3 regions of the Methylobacillus pratensis genome follow, and region 2 is predicted to be linked to each of the others. Evidence: predicted binding sites of a transcription regulator. Region 2 holds the regulator's gene; each other region holds the start of a gene.

Evidence for each region. The regulator sigma-54, encoded in region 2, starts transcription at its own class of promoters, with help from an activator protein. The targets are predictions, from matches to a motif close to TGGCACNNTTCCTGCT.
Region 1: ACW4YW_RS10880 (DUF1549 and DUF1553 domain-containing protein) is a predicted target of sigma-54. The motif match lies at 1,253-1,268, and genes of this name have one in related genera.
Region 3: ACW4YW_RS08905 (nitrate- and nitrite sensing domain-containing protein) is a predicted target of sigma-54. The motif match lies at 1,653-1,668, and genes of this name have one in related genera.

The regions. Positions count from the first base shown of each region.
Region 1 covers NZ_JBSUSR010000004.1:289,689-292,939, forward strand. Annotated here, with positions in the region: gene ACW4YW_RS10880 (DUF1549 and DUF1553 domain-containing protein) at 1-1,140, opposite strand, end outside; gene ACW4YW_RS10885 (efflux RND transporter permease subunit) at 1,649-3,251, shown strand, end outside.
Region 2 covers NZ_JBSUSR010000003.1:110,793-114,043, forward strand. Annotated here, with positions in the region: gene lptA (lipopolysaccharide transport periplasmic protein LptA) at 1-451, shown strand, start outside; gene lptB (LPS export ABC transporter ATP-binding protein) at 540-1,262, shown strand; gene ACW4YW_RS07920 (RNA polymerase factor sigma-54) at 1,282-2,748, shown strand; gene hpf (ribosome hibernation-promoting factor, HPF/YfiA family) at 2,779-3,105, shown strand; gene hprK (HPr(Ser) kinase/phosphatase) at 3,215-3,251, shown strand, end outside.
Region 3 covers NZ_JBSUSR010000003.1:295,892-299,142, reverse strand. Annotated here, with positions in the region: gene ACW4YW_RS08910 (protein kinase domain-containing protein) at 1-1,546, shown strand, start outside; gene ACW4YW_RS08905 (nitrate- and nitrite sensing domain-containing protein) at 1,682-2,953, shown strand.

The DNA.
Region 1 (3,251 bases), on a different contig from region 2:
TTCAGCCGTCAGCTTTTTGTATTCCTGCCATTTCTCAGCGTGCTCTTTAATGTGCTCGGGGCTATCCTTGTTCTCGCCCGTCACTTGCAGGTAACCGCCGAAATCCTCCTCGGTTGTCACATTCGCCAGGCGGTGGTGCACCCAGCGGTCCGTGGCGTTCCACTCCCCTTGGGGCTTGAAGATGGATTCTCGGCTATCGGTCAGGTAGCGCTCCCGGTGATATTTCTCGGCCTCAGCCTTGATTGGCTCGATGATGGCAGCGCGCTTGTCCCGAATCTCCTTGGTTGCAGCTTCCCATTTCGCGAGGTCTTGCTCATATTGAGTTTCAACTGGACCTTTTGGCGCGGGAATATTCTCGACCAAATTGACATTGGCAAAGAATGAATGCAATGCGAAATAATCCTTCTGCGAAATCTTGTCGGACTTATGGTTGTGACACCTTGCGCACTCCAGCGTGGTACCCAGGATTGCGGTGCCGATCGTATCGGTAATGTCGGTCGCGATCTGGTATTTGCGCTGTATCAAGTCGCGCGAGTTCTTGTTATCGGGGAAGCCTGCCAGAAACCCGGTGGCAACCAACGCATTGTTGTCGCCGGGATACAGTTCGTCGCCGGCCAGTTGCTCCTTGATGAATTGGTCGTAGGGCTTATCCTCGTTGAAGGAATTAATCACATAATCACGATAGCGCCACATGTTCGGGCGAGTATTGTCATTCTGAAATCCGGTGCTATCTGCATAACGTGCCAAATCCAGCCATTTACGCGCCTGACGCTCACCATAGCGCGGCGACGCCAGCAAACGGTCCACCAGCTTCTCGTAGGCGTTTGGCGATTTATCGTTAACAAAGGCGTCGACCTCGGCGGTGGTTGGAATCAAGCCCCAGGCGTCCAACGTTGCGCGACGGATAAAAGCGGCACGGCTCGCTTCCGGGGAAGGCTTGATACCTTTTTCCTCCAACTTCGCGAGTACAAATGCGTCTATGGGCGTACGTACGAATTTCTTTTGTTGTATGGCAGGCGCTGCTGGCGAAGCGATCGGCTGCCAAGCCCAATCGCGGTCCTTACCTCTGCTTGCACTAGCTTTTGCAGAAGCGTCTGTTTCAGACTCTGCCGCAATGGCCCAGCTTGCGCCAAGCAACATGACTAGAATCAAAAAACTAATGTTTTTTCTCATTTTGGATGATTCCTTAATTGTCGGATAATTAGCATTTTTAAACCCTAAAAACGCCAATGCATTAAACCCACAATCCATGAGCATGTAATGTGCCAACCCAATGACACTCATCCAAAAATAAAAATAATTTATTGATTATTAAATAAAAATTAAATATTCACATCCTTTTTCGCAAACGGAAAACCCTTCACACCTGCTGAGGCAACAACAGAAAATCACAAGAAAATGTTGATGCCAATACAGTCGCATTTTTCGTGCTTAATCTTCTGACTGTACCGACAAAAACAGTTGCCCAAAAATCAACATAGAATTGCTTGAAAATAAACAATACTCAGTCTTTTTTCTACCCTTTATCTGGACAATTCCTACGTTTACTCTTGGGTATGATTTTTGCTATTTATCTCGGTCCTTTCACGAGAAAGCCTCCGCAATCACGTCAGATATTCAGCAGAAATATCGGAGATAAATTTTAGTTATGTGGATTGTCAATATTGCCCTTCGCCGCCCTTACACTTTTATTGTCGCGGCACTTTTAATTGTATTGTCCACGCCCTATGTCCTGCGCAACATGTCCATGGACATATTCCCGAATATCCATATCCCCGTGATTGCCGTCACCTGGACTTACAACGGGCTTTCCGCAAAGGAAATTGCAGACCGCATCACCGGCCCGACACTGCGCGGCCTCAATCAAACGGTAGAGGATGTCGAGCACACGGAGTCGGTCTCGTTGAATGGCTTGTCCATCAGCAAGATCTTTTTCCAGCAGGGAACCGACATCCGCTCGGCAATGACCCAGGTGCTTTCCAACGTCACGACTGCCCAGCGTTCCATGCCGCTCGGCATGCAGCCCGCGCAAGTGGTCCAATATTCGGCGACAGATCTTCCTCTGATACAGCTTGGCCTTTCCAGCGAGACGGTGTCCGATATTGAAATTGGCGATGCCGTCAACAATATCCTGCGTCCCAACCTTCTGAAGATTCAAGGCGTGACAATGACGTTTCCTTACGGGAATCGTGGGCGGCAAGTGGCGGTGAACCTCAATAACGCGGCCTTGATGGCCAACGGCCTGACGCCTAGAGACGTCAGCAATGCCATTGCCGAGCAAACCCTGATCTTGCCGACCGGCACCATCAAGCTGGGGGAAAGCCAATATGACGTCAACCTTAACGGGGCGATTTCAAGCATTCCCAAGATAGGCGATATCCCGATCCGTACCATTGATGGCAGGACTACCTATGTACGCGACGTGGCCCAGGTGCGCGATGGCTCCACCCCAGCAACCAATATCGTGCGGCAAGACGGAGAGCGCGGCATTCTTGTCTCTGTATTGAAAACGGGAGGCGCATCCTCGCTGGATGTGGTCAACAAGGTGAAGGCTGCCCTGCCGAAGACAATGGAAGCCTTGGAAAACATCAAGCTCAAAGCCATGTTTGACCAGTCTTTGTTTGTCAAAGCGGCCATCAGCAACGTAGTGTTTGAGGCATTGATTGCAGCAGCCCTGACCGCCGCGCTGATCTTGCTCTTCCTCGGCAACTGGCAAACCACTGCGATTATCGCGGTATCCATCCCGTTATCCATCATGTCATCATTGATCGTGCTGCATGCGATTGGCGAGACCATCAACCTGATGACGCTAGGCGGCCTTGCCCTCGCGATCGGTATCCTGGTGGATGATGCCACGGTAGAAATTGAAAATGTGGAGCGGCACATGCATATGGGCAAACCGCCTCATCAAGCGATTCTCGACGGCGCGGCGGAGATTGCCGTACCTGCCTTTGTCTCCACCCTATGCATATGTATCGTGTTTGCGCCCATGTTTTTCCTGGAAGGCATTCCGCGCTATTTGTTCGTCCCCATGGCAGAGGCGGTGATATTCGCCATGCTGGCCTCTTATATCATTTCGCGCACCCTCGTTCCTACGCTGGTGATGTTCATGATGACAGCGAAGAGGAAAGGCAAACAAGCAGGCGATATCAAGATAGTGTCGGGCCTGCATCGAAAATTCAACAGCGCCTTTGAAACCTTTCGGCAGTCTTATGTCAGCCTGCTGGGGGCGCTGCTGAACCGCCGTCGCA
Region 2 (3,251 bases):
GCCGATCGAGCTGGAGGCCGACTCCGTGCAGGTCAATGATGCCAAGAAGACCAGCACCTATACCGGCAACGTCATCCTGACCCAGGGCACGCTGGTGATCCGAGGCGACAGGCTGATCGTGCGCGAGGACAAGGAAGGCTTCCAGCACAGCACGTCCTATGGCAATCCCACCACCTTCAAGCAGAAGCGCGATGGCAAGAACGAATACATGGAAGGCAGCGCCCAGCGGATAGAGTATGATGGACGCATGGACAAGGTGCAGCTGTTTACCAAGGCATGGGTCAAACGCGGCGAGGATATCGTGCATGGCGACTACATCATGTATGACGCCAATGCCGAGTATGCGGAAGTCATCAGCGGCGGCTCGCAAGCGGCGACACCTGCAACACCCACTGGCCGAGTGCGGGCCATTATCCAGCCCAAGAAGAAACCCGCGGCAGAAACTCCCTGAGCTTGACGGCTATTTGGAGGGCCTTTGTCTGTATGCGGGCCGAAGGCAACCGCGCTTTATAGAGACGGCATCGATAGATATTGCATAAATGAGTGAATTAATCGTAGAAAGCTTACGCAAGAAATACAAGTCGCGCACCGTGGTGCAGGATATTTCCCTGCAGCTCAACAGCGGCGAGGTGGTCGGGTTGCTCGGGCCGAACGGCGCGGGCAAGACTACCAGTTTCTACATGATGGTGGGCCTGGTGCCCCTAGATGGCGGACGCATATTGCTGGATGGCAAGGATCTGAGCCGGATGCCCATACACCAGCGCGCGCGCATGGGCCTGGCCTACCTGCCGCAGGAGCCGTCGATCTTCCGCAAGATGACCGTGACGGAAAACATCCAGGCCATCCTCGAATTGCAGAACATGACGGCCGAGCAGCAGAAGGAACAGCTTGAATCCCTGCTGCAGGAGCTCCATATCACCCATATACGCAACAGCATGGCGGTGAGCCTGTCCGGTGGCGAGCGACGCCGGGTGGAAATCGCCCGATGTTTGGCGACCAATCCCAGTTTCATCCTACTGGATGAGCCGTTTGCCGGGATCGACCCGATTGCCGTGCTGGACATTCAGAAGATCGTGCGTTTTCTGACCGAGCGCAATATCGGGGTACTGATCACGGATCATAATGTCCGTGAAACATTGGGCATATGCGATCGCGCCTACATCGTGAATGAAGGCCGCGTATTCGCATCGGGGAAGCCCAGCGAGATCATACATAACGAAAGTGTAAGAGAAGTTTACTTGGGCAAGGATTTCCGCCTGTAGTCAACGCAGAATTAGAGAGATGAAACAAAGTCTACAGCTAAAATTTTCCCAGAACCTGGCATTGACGCCGCAGTTGCAACAGTCGATCAAGCTGTTGCAGCTGTCTTCGCAGGAACTCAACCAGGAGCTGGAGTCGCTGTTGCAGGCCAACCCCTTGCTGGAGCGCATAGACGGCCCGGACGGTGCTGCCGAGATGTCCGAAAGCTACAGTCCCGCTCCGGATGCCGCGGTCGCCGCTCCTGCCAGCGAGGCGCCTGCGCCAGCCAGCGAGGAGTTGCCGCGCGTTGACGAATTCGGCGGCGGGGACGATTACTTCGAATCTTTCCAGGGCAGCAACCGCTGGGAAGAGGGCGGCGCCAACAATGACGACGACAACGACTTCAGTTTCCAGGAAGCGGTCAACCTCACCTTGCGCGAGCACCTGCTGAGCCAGATCAAGCTGCTACCGCTGTCAGAACGCGACCAGACCCTGGCGATGGTGCTGGTGGACGCCATCAATGACGACGGCTATCTCGAGCAGTCGCTGGAAGAGCTGGCCGAGCTTCTGCCGGAAGAGCTCGAAATCGACCTGCTCGAGTTGGAAACCGCGCTCAAGCATATCCAGAACCTCGATCCGCCCGGCATCGGCGCCCGTAACCTGGCCGAGTGCCTGGCATTGCAGTTGCGCGCCCTGCCGGCAGATACGCCCTCCGTGGACCTGGCGATCAAGGTTGCCGAGCAACATCTGCCTTTGCTGGCGAGCCGCGATTACACGCGCCTGCGCAAACTGCTGCATTGCGACGACGATGTCCTGAAAACGGTGCAGCAGCTGGTGACCCAACTCAACCCACGCCCAGGCGGCGAGTTCAGCCATATCACCTCGGACCACTACATCCAGCACGAAATCGTGGTGAAAAAGGTGAAGGGCATCTGGATCGCCAGCCTCAATGACGAAGTGGTGCCCAAGCTGCGCATCAATCAGCTTTATGCCGGCATCCTGAAACGTAATCGCGATAGCTCCAGTCAATACCTTATGAGCCAGATGCAGGAAGCGAAATGGATGATCAAGAACATCCAGCAGCGTTTCTCCACCATCCTGCGCGTGTCGCAGGCGATTGTGGATAGGCAGCGCAACTTCTTCGAACACGGCGAGGTAGCCATGCGCCCGCTGGTGCTGCGCGAGATTGCAGACGAGTTGGGCCTGCATGAATCCACCGTGTCGCGCGTGACGACGAGGAAGTACATGCTCACACCGCGCGGCGTGTACGAGTTGAAGTATTTCTTCGGCAGCCATGTGGCGACGGAGTCGGGAGGGGCGTGCTCCGCCACGGCGATCCGCGCGTTGATCAAGCAGATGGTGAGCGAGGAAAACCCGAAGAAGCCGCTGTCTGACAACCAGATTACCGACATCCTTGGCAAACAAGGCATAGTTGTTGCAAGAAGAACCATAGCGAAATACCGCGAGTCTCTACAGATACCCGCGGCCAACCAGCGCAAGTCGCTTTGATTTGCGCGTTTTTCAAGTAAGGAGAGCGTTATGAATTTGCACCTGACCGGACATCACCTCGACGTTACCCCAGCCCTGCGCGAATATGTGCAGTCCAAGCTGGCACGACTCAGCAATCACTTTGACCATGTGATTGACCTCAAGGTCACGCTGAGCGTGGAGAAACTGGTGCAAAAGGCGGAAGCCACCCTGCATGTGCCGGGCAACGACCTGCACGCGGAATGCGGGGCGGAAAGCATGTACAGCGCGATTGACTCGCTGGCTGACAAGCTCGACCGCCAGGTAGTGAAACATAAGGAAAAAGTCAGCAACCACAACCAGGCATCCGGAGGTTTGAAGCACCAGGTGGTCGAGTAATCTTTTAGCGAAATGCTGCAAAAGAGTGCCAAGTCCGGTTTTCATGCATGGATTTGGCGCTCTTGCAGCAAATCCTTCCGCTTATTCATTCCCAAGGTATTAAGCACACATGGCTGAAATCAGTGTTACCCAGCTTTACAAGGATA
Region 3 (3,251 bases), 190 kb from region 2:
GATCCGCAACCTGCTCAGCGACTATTACTGCACCTCAGATGCGTGGAGCGCCAAGCATGCCGTCCGTTGCGTATTGAGCGCGGTCAATTCCTGGCTGTATGCCCAGACCCGGCGCAGCCAATACCGCTATGACAATGACAAAGGCTATGTCTGCACCATCAGCGCCCTGGTGATCAAATCCGGCCATGCCCACCTCTTTCATGTCGGCGACACGCGCATCTACAGGCTCAGCGGCCAAGCGCTCGAACAACTCACCGAGGATCACAGGGTCGCCGTCAATTCAGAGCAGAACTACCTGAGCCGGACATTAGGCATAAGTCCGCAGGTCGAGATCGACTACCTTTGCATGCCGGTGGAGGAAGAGGACATCTTCGTACTGGCCTCGGACGGCGTGTACGAACATACGGACGCGCAATGCATCGCCGCCGCCATCGCCAGCAACGCGAATGACCTAGACGCCGCTGCGAGGCGGATCGTGGAAGAAGCCCTTGAGCGCGGCAGCCGGGACAACCTGACGATACAGATTGTCAGGATAGACCGCCTAGACCAGCGCCGGCCCGGCCCGCTCTTGCCGTACCCGAGCCTTCCCGCGCCGCCCTTGTTGGAAGCACGGATGGATTTCGACGGCTACCATATCGTCAGGGAACTGCATCACAGCCACCGCAGCCACCTCTACTTGGCGATCGACAGCGATACCGGCCAGCAGGTGGCGCTCAAAACGCCGTCTACCGACCTGAGTGCAAACGCGGCGCAATTGAACCGCTTCGCGCTCGAGGAATGGGTAGCGCGGCGCATCAACAGCGCTCACGTGCTGAAACCGTGCAAACGCGAACGCAAACCGCAATATCTTTATATCGGCATGGAGTTCATCGAGGGCATCACCCTTGCGCAGTGGATGCGGGACCATCCCAAGCCGGACCTGGAAACGGTGCGCGGCATCGTCGAGCAGGTTGCCAAGGGTTTGCAGGCCTTCCATCGCGCCGAGATGCTGCACCAGGACCTGCGTCCGGAAAACATCATGATAGACCGCAACGGCGTGGTCAAAATCATCGACTTCGGCGCAGTCTGGGTCGCAGGCCTTGAGGAATGCAATGCGCCCGAAACCCTTCCCGTTCCGGGCGCCGTTCAGTACATGGCGCCAGAATACTTCCTCGGCGATGCCGCTTCGGCGCTTTCAGACCAGTTCTCATTGGGCGTCATCGCCTACCAGATGCTCACAGGCAAGCTGCCTTACGGCGCCCAGGCCGCCAAAATCAAGACCCGCGCGCAACTGCAGCGCCTGTCCTATACTTCCGCCATCGACGGGCACAGCAGCATTCCTTCATGGATAGACGACGCGCTGGCGAGAGCAGTGCACCCGGAACCGGAAAAACGCTACCCTGCCTTGTCGGAATTCATTCATGACCTGAGACATCCCAACCGGCAATTCCTCGACAGGCACAGGGGCGGGCTAGTGGAGAAGAATCCTCTCCTGTTCTGGAAGACGACCAGCCTGCTATTATTGCTGCTCGTCGTCGTCCTGCTCTACATCATCAAACTCTCCTGAACCTGCATGCATCCAGAAGAATCAAGGTTCCAGGAAGAAACTTGCTGTTCTGCCGCTGCCTTAGCCGATTGACAATCATCGTTGAACCAGCAACCGCCATGCTGTTGCGCATGATTTTTGCTACCGAGTTTTAATATGAAAGATATTTCTCCCGACCAAACCATCATCCTGGCCAAGATACGGCATATCGAGGAGCTCGAGCGGCTGTCGGTATGCACCGTGTTTGTCGAGACCATCGGCCTGACCATCCACCAGATCCAGGCAGAACGTGGCGCAAGCTGCCTTTACCTGGCTTCAAGCGGCCAGCGTTTCGGCAAGGAACGCAGCGAGATCATCGAGCAGAACCAGGGCCTGGAGCTGAAATTCCGCGAGGCATTGCAACGCCACCTGGACCATAACAGCATGGCCGACGCCAAGCAGCTCACCCTGGTTTCATGGATATTGCTCGGCTTCGACCAGTTGAAATCGCTACGCCACCAGGTGACCTTGCACAAGATTTCATTTCCCGATTGCATACAGTCGTTCAACCGCTTTATCGGCAGCCTGATTTCGCTGATCTTCGACATTACCGACAATGCCGTCAACAGCAAGATTTCCACTTATCTGCTCGCGCTTTACAACCTGGTGCAGGGCAAGGAGTTTGCCGGGCAGGAACGTGCCGTAGGCTCTTATATGTTCGGCTCCGGCCATGTGCAGCAGGAACACCAGCATAAGCTGCTGGAGCTGGTTGCCTTGCAGGACAGGCATTTCGAGCTGTTCTGCCAATTCGGCGGCAGCCCGTTGCAAAAGTCATGGGCGGCTTCGATGGATACCAGCATCCACCAGCGGCACCGGCAATACCGCAACAAGCTCACCCATGCGCAGGACGGCCAAGCCGTGAAAACGCACGACGGGGATGAGTGGTTCGAGCTCTGCAGCCAACGCCTCACCGATATCTGGCATATCCAGTGCCAGCTCATCAAGGGCATGCATGACATGCTGGAGACGCTGGTCAACGACGCGAAGAGCGACCTGGACAAGACCCGCCAGTACCTGCAGAAAGTGCGCCGCCAGCCGGCCCAGCCTGCTGCGTTGGACAGCGCTTTCTTTAATCTCTCCATCCCGGTGGAAAACGCCTACACCTTCCTCGCGCACGACAATCAGCACTCCTACCCCATGGAGTCCATCGTCTCGCTGCTGCAGCAGCAATCGCAGCAGATTGCCGAGATTGAAAACGAGCTGTCGGAAACCAAGAAAGCGCTGGCGGAGAGGAAACAGATCGAACGCGCCAAGGGGCTGCTCATGAGCAAGCGCGGCATCAGCGAGGTCGAGGCCTACAAAATCATGCGCAGCACCGCCATGGAACAGAACCGCAAAATCATCGATGTGGCCGACAACATCCTCGCCAGGCAGAATTCCCTATCCTGAGTGAGGTGATCGTGGTGCAACCGCACTCAGGTGGTGCAACCCGGCGCCGTCAGCCGGAATTAACAAAAATGCCGGAACCTAATAAATATCCTTAAAAAACAAGGAATTTATAAAACAAATTCTATTTGGCACGACAATTGCTGATGCCTGATTGAACAGCGGCAGCCAATGGCGGTTGCCATTGTTCGAGCAGCATCGGCAGCACCACCTTGCGGCGCGCATAGCAAGCCCGTGAGGCTTGAAGACCAAGGACAAAGGCGTCCTGATCGCAGACAACTCATCGTCTGCGATCAGGACG